DNA from 2 places in the Streptomyces sp. NBC_00390 genome. Region 1 is predicted to be linked to the other one. Evidence: riboswitches for the same ligand, from Rfam matches in the RefSeq annotation. Region 1 holds a riboswitch; the other holds the start of a gene.
The links. Region 1 has a riboswitch for thiamine pyrophosphate ahead of OHS70_RS10140 (thiamine ABC transporter substrate-binding protein). Riboswitches for the same ligand answer to the same signal wherever they lie in the genome.
Positions count from the first base shown of each region.

Region 2: another riboswitch for thiamine pyrophosphate. It lies ahead of thiO (glycine oxidase ThiO); the one in region 1 lies ahead of OHS70_RS10140 (thiamine ABC transporter substrate-binding protein).

Region 1 is NZ_CP107945.1:2,479,993-2,483,157, reverse strand. Features, by position in the region: gene OHS70_RS10150 (hypothetical protein) at 1-303, shown strand, start outside; gene rlmN (23S rRNA (adenine(2503)-C(2))-methyltransferase RlmN) at 463-1,569, shown strand; TPP riboswitch at 1,630-1,734, shown strand; gene OHS70_RS10140 (thiamine ABC transporter substrate-binding protein) at 1,730-2,827, shown strand; gene OHS70_RS10135 (ABC transporter permease) at 2,866-3,165, shown strand, end outside.
Region 2 is NZ_CP107945.1:6,240,641-6,243,805, reverse strand. Features, by position in the region: gene OHS70_RS27570 (Rv2175c family DNA-binding protein) at 1-188, opposite strand, end outside; gene OHS70_RS27565 (NAD(P)/FAD-dependent oxidoreductase) at 232-1,407, opposite strand; TPP riboswitch at 1,719-1,831, shown strand; gene thiO (glycine oxidase ThiO) at 1,829-2,986, shown strand; gene thiS (sulfur carrier protein ThiS) at 2,983-3,165, shown strand, end outside.

The DNA.
Region 1 (3,165 bases):
CTGGCGGCGCTGTGCCGGACCCTGTCGTGGTCCGTCGATCCGATGCCCGGCTGGGAGGGGGAGGCGCATCCCCACACCGGTGTCGTGACTGGTGGCCGTCAGGACAGCCCCGGCTGGACCGGGGAGCAGCGTGAGGCGGTGGAGCGGCTGCGCGCGGAGTGCGTCGCGCTGTCCCTCACCGTCACCACACATCCGTACTGGGCGGGAGTGGAGCGGGAGAAGGTCGTCGACGAGCGGATGCGGCTGAAGGCGGACACCGAGCCGGCCGCCATACCCGCCCTGAATGTCGACGTGGCCGCGTAGCCCTGCAAGCGAGGGACGTCCCGCCATGTCCGGCCAGGTCCCTGGGCCGTCTGTGGACCGTCCGAGGAGCCCCACAGCAACCAGTGGCGACGGACGACGACCACCGCGAGCATCAAGGCCCGCAGGTCACCGGATTCCGTCTGCGACACTGGTAGCACCATGCCCAAGCCCGGAGAACTCACTTTCGTCGCCCCCCGCGGAGCCAAGAAGCCCCCGCGGCACCTTGCGGACCTCACGCCCGCCGAGCGCAAGGAGGCCGTGGCCTCGATCGGCGAGAAGCCGTTCCGCGCCAAGCAGCTCTCGCAGCACTACTTCGCGCGGTACGCCCATGACCCTTCCCAGTGGACCGACATCCCCGCCGCTGCGCGCGAGAAGCTCGCCACCGAGCTGCTGCCCGACCTGATGGCGGTCGTACGGCACATCTCGTGCGACGACGACACCACCCGCAAGACCCTGTGGCGGCTCCACGACGGCACGCTCGTCGAGTCCGTGCTGATGCGGTACCCCGACCGGGTCACCATGTGCATCTCCTCGCAGGCCGGCTGCGGGATGAACTGCCCGTTCTGCGCGACCGGGCAGGCGGGCCTCGACCGCAACCTGTCGACGGCCGAGATCGTGCACCAGATCGTCGACGGCATGCGCGCCCTGCGCGACGGCGAGGTGCCCGGTGGCCCGGCGCGGCTGTCGAACATCGTCTTCATGGGCATGGGCGAGCCGCTCGCCAACTACAAGCGGGTCGTGGGCGCCATCCGCCGTCTCACCGACCCCGAGCCGGACGGTCTCGGCCTGTCGCAGCGTGGTGTCACCGTCTCCACCGTCGGGCTGGTGCCGGCCATGCACCGCTTCGCCGACGAGGGCTTCAAGTGCAGGCTCGCCGTGTCGCTGCACGCTCCGGACGACGAGCTGCGCGACACCCTGGTCCCGGTCAACACCCGGTGGAAGGTCCGCGAGGTCCTCGACGCCGCCTGGGAGTACGCGGAGAAGTCCGGCCGCCGGATCTCGATCGAGTACGCGCTGATCCGCGACATCAACGACCAGGCCTGGCGCGGCGATCTGCTCGGCCGCCTCCTCAAGGGCAAGCGCGTCCATGTGAACCTGATCCCGCTCAACCCCACCCCGGGATCGAAGTGGACGGCCTCGCGCCCCGAGGACGAGAAGGCGTTCGTGGAGGCCATCGCCGCCCACGGTGTGCCGGTCACCGTCCGGGACACGCGTGGCCAGGAGATCGACGGAGCCTGCGGACAGCTCGCGGCGACCGAGCGCTGAGGCAGGGCCTGCCGGCCATGGCTGATACTGTGCCCGTGCTTTCGCACAAATGAACAATGAACATTCCGACAGGGGAGCGCAGACAGCGCTGAGAGTGCGGCCAGGCCGCAGACCCTCGGACCTGATCCGGGTCATACCGGCGTAGGGAGTCAGCACCATCATGAACAGCCAGCTTCGCCGTGCCGTCAGCACCGCATTCGTCGGTGCCCTCGGCATTGCCGCACTCGCCGCCTGCGGCGAGCAGTCCAAGGACTCCTCGGACGGCGGCTCGGGCAAATCCAGGACCGTCACACTCGTGAGCCATGACTCGTTCGCGGCGTCCCCGGCGGTACTGAAGGAGTTCACCGAGCAGACCGGCTACAAGGTCAAGGTCCTCAAGAGCGGGGACGCGGGCGCGGCGCTCAACAAGGAGATCCTCACCAAGGGCTCCCCCCAGGGCGACGTCTTCTTCGGCGTGGACAACACCCTGCTCTCGCGCGCCCTCCAGAACGACCTGTTCATTCCGTACGAGGCCAAGGGCCTCGACCAGGTCGCGGACGAAGTGCAGCTGGACAAGGACAAGCACCGCGTCACCCCTGTCGACACCGGCGACATCTGCGTCAACTACGACAAGAAGTACTTCGCCGACAAGAAGCTCGCGCCGCCGCAGACCTTCGACGACCTTGCCGAGCCGGCGTACAAGAACCTCCTGGTCGTCGAGAACGCGGCCACCTCCTCGCCCGGCCTCGGCTTCCTGCTCGGCACGGTCGCCGAGTACGGCGACGAGGGCTGGCAGGACTACTGGAAGAAGCTCGACGCCAACGGCGTCAAGGTCGTCGACGGCTGGGAGCAGGCGTACAACGAGGAGTTCTCCGGTTCCGCCGGCGGCAAGAAGGCCAAGGCCGACCGTCCGCTCGTCGTCTCCTACGCCTCCAGCCCGCCCGTCGAGGTGCTCTACTCCGACCCGCAGCCTGCCGAGGCCCCGACCGGCGTCGCGACCGGCACCTGCTTCCGCCAGATCGAGTTCGCGGGTCTGCTGGACGGCGCGAAGAACGAGGCGGGCGGCAAGGCCCTGCTGGACTTCCTGATCACCAAGAAGTTCCAGGAGGACATGCCGCTGAACATGTTCGTGAACCCGGTGGTCAAGGACGCGAAGCTGCCCGAGCTCTTCACCGAGCACGGCGCGGTCGTCGACAAGCCGGAGACCGTCGCTCCCGAGACGATCACCAAGAACCGTGAGCAGTGGGTCCAGTCGTGGTCCTCGCTCGTCCTGAAGTAAGAAGTACCCTCCGCGGGAACGCGGCGCGGCTGGCTCTGATCGCCGTGCCCGTCGCGTTCTTCGCGCTCTTCTTCGCCTACCCCGTCACCGCGATCGTCGGGCGCGGTCTGAACGTCGACGGGGTATGGCAGCTGGGACGGATCGGCGAGGTACTCGGGCGGCCCGAACTGCTGCGGGTGCTGTGGTTCACCACATGGCAGGCGCTGGCATCCACCGCGCTCACCTTGCTGATCGCGCTGCCCGGCGCGTATGTCTTCGCCCGTTTCGACTTCCCCGGCAAGCGGCTGCTGCGGGCGGTGGTCACCGTTCCCTTCGTGCTGCCCACCGTCGTCGTCGGC
Region 2 (3,165 bases), 3.8 Mb from region 1:
TTCGTGCCGTCGATGAAGGCGGCCGGCACCTGAAGCGTCCGGTTCTCACCGCGGCGCACGGCGATCAGCTGGCCCTCCTTGACCAGCTGCCGCACGCGCGTCACCTCGACATCGAGCATTTCCGCGATGTCCGGCAGGTGAAGCCAGGCGGGGACGAGGGCATCGATCTTTGCGTCAATCTCGGTCACAGGACAAGCCTGCCATCCGGGACTGACAGTCGGTAGCCGGAAGCTATCCGACAGCCGCCTTCAGAGGGACGGACGGGTCCGCCGCCCGCCCCGCGTCGAGGCGCGCGCCGGACTGGATGAGCTTGCGGCCCTGCGCCAGGTCGCGGGCCCTGCCGACGGCCAGCAGGGCGACCAGCGCACCGTCGCGCAGCCACAGCACCGACCAGGTGTCCTGGGTCCGGTCGCCACGCCACAGCAAGGCGTCGGCCGCGGCGTGATGACCGGCGTACTGCACGAAGCGCCCGAACTGCTCGGACCAGAAGTACGGCACCGGGTCGTAGACCTCCGGCTCCGCGCCGCGGGCGTCGGCCATGACATTGGCGGCGACGGTACGCGGACCCTGGAGCGCGTTGTCCCAGTGGTGCACCAGCAGCCGTTCGCCGTAGCGCCCGGAGGGGAAGGAGGCGCAGTCCCCGACGGCGTACACGTCGGGCACGGATGTGCGCAGATACCGGTCGGCCTCGACTGCGCCGTCCGCGCCGAGAGTGATTCCCGAACCGGCGAGGATGCCGGTGGCGGGCCGGGCACCGACGCCGACGACGACCGCGCCGGCCGGGATGTGGCGCCCGTCGGCCAGGGCGACGGAGCCCTCCTCGATCGCGGCCACGCGAGCGCCGGTGACCAGTTCGACGCCGTAATCGGCGTACCACTCGGCCATCGGGGCGGCCACCTGCGCGGGAAGCGCACCGGCCAGCGGCCGGTCGGCGGCCTCGAGAACGGTGACCGCGCAGCCTGCCTCGCGGGCGGCCGTCGCGAACTCGGCACCGATCCAGCCCGCGCCCACGACCACGATCCGGTGCTGCTCCGCCAGGACCGGGCGCAGCCGCGCCGCGTCGTCGAGGGTGCGCAGCAGATGCACCCCGGGCACCCCCTCGGTGCCGGGGAGGGTGATGGGCTCCGCGCCCGTCGCCAGCACCAGGACGTCGTACGGAACGGGCCCGGCGGCCGTGTCCAGTTCATGCGCCGCGGGGCGCACGCCGGTCACCTCCACACCCAGCCTCAGCTCGACCTCGAGCGCCTCGAAGTCGACGTCGAAGGCCGAGCCCTCGGCCTTGCCGAGCAGGACCGCCTTGGAGAGCGGGGGCCTGTCGTACGGCTGGTGGGGTTCGGCACCGATGAGGGTGACGGGGCCGGTGAAGCCCGCCTCGCGCAGGGCCACCGCGGTCTGCACGCCGGCCATGCCCGCGCCGACGACCACCACTCGCCGTACGCCCTGTGCTGTCTGCTGCTCGCTCACCCGACAACCTTACGTACCTGACGGTTCGTCAGGAGGGTTCTTGCTTCAGGACCTGCTGGACGGCGCTCGTCCAGCCGCCCTTCCGGAAGGGCCCGGATCCGGCCCTCTTCCTCGTGGTACGTGACCCCTGGTCCGGGTTCGGGCACGGTCCGAGGACCGGTCCGCCAAGGCTGCCGGCAGGAGTCCGCGGACGGCCTCGGCAGGGCTTCGGCTCCCTTACTTCGCTTCGGGACGTGGGGCTAAGGTGGCCACCGTAAAGCACTCGCGGGAGCCCGGACGGACCGGGCTGAGAGGGAGGCTGGCCGGCCTCCGACCGTACGAACCTGATCCGGGTCATGCCGGCGAAGGGAGGGGCTGGACGCCCATGTCTCGTTCACCAGACGTCCTTGTCATCGGGGGCGGAATCATCGGTCTGGTCACGGCCTGGCGGGCGGCGCAGCGCGGACTGCGTGTGACCGTCGCCGATCCGCAGCCCGGCCGCGGCGCCGCACAGGTCGCGGCCGGCATGCTCGCCGCCGTCACCGAACTCCACTACGGCGAGCAGACCCTGCTCGCCCTCAACCTCGAATCCGCGCGCCGCTACCCCGCGTTCGTCGCCGAAATCGAGGACGCCGCCGGCGAGCGGGTCGGCTACCGCGCCTGCGGCACACTCGCCGTCGCCCTCGACTCCGACGACCGCGCGCATCTGCGCGAACTGCACGCCCTGCAGCGCCGGTCGGGCCTCGATTCGCAGTGGCTGACGGGCCGCGAGTGCCGCCGCCTCGAGCCGATGCTCGCACCCGGTGTGCGCGGCGGCCTTCGGGTGGACGGTGACCACCAGGTCGATCCGCGGCGGCTGGCGGCGGCTCTGCTCAAGGCCTGTGAGCGGGCCGGCGTCGAACTGCGCCGTACGTGGGCCGAACGCCTCGTGGTGGTCGGCGACCGGGCGGTGGGCGCGACGCTCGCCGACGGGTCGGAGCTCGGCGCGGACCAGGTGGTGCTGGCGGGCGGCAGCCTGAGCGGCCGGCTGGCGGGCGTACCGGACGATGTGCTGCCCCCGGTGCGGCCGGTGAAGGGCCAGGTGCTGCGGCTGACCGTACCGCGCGCGTACGCGCCGTTCCTGTCGCGCACCGTGCGGGCGGTGGTGCGCGGCAGCCACGTCTATCTCGTGCCGCGCGAGGACGGCGAGCTGGTCGTCGGCGCGACCAGCGAGGAGCTCGGCTGGGACACGACCGTCACCGCGGGCGGGGTGTACGAGCTCCTGCGCGACGCCCACGAGCTCGTGCCCGGGATCACCGAGCTGCCCCTCACCGAGACGCTCGCCGGGCTGCGGCCGGGGTCCCCCGACAACGCCCCGCTGCTCGGCCCGACCGCTCTGCCCGGTCTGCTGCTGGCCACCGGCCACCACCGCAACGGGGTGCTGCTCACGCCGGTCACCGGCGATGCGCTGTCCGCCGCGCTGACGGACGGCGAACTGCCGCACGAGGCCCGCCCCTTCACGCCCCGCCGCTTCTCCCCCGTCCCCCAGGAGCAGCCCGCATGAACGTCTCCGTACTGAAGGTGTCCGTCAACGGCGAGGCCCGCGAGTGCGCCGCCGGCACCACTTTGGACGCGCTCGTCGCCGCGCTCACGGCCGCCCCGTCCGGGGTCGCCGCCGCCGTCAACGAGACCGTCGTGCCGCGCAGCCGGTGGGCGGGCACCCGGCTCGGCGACGGAGACCGC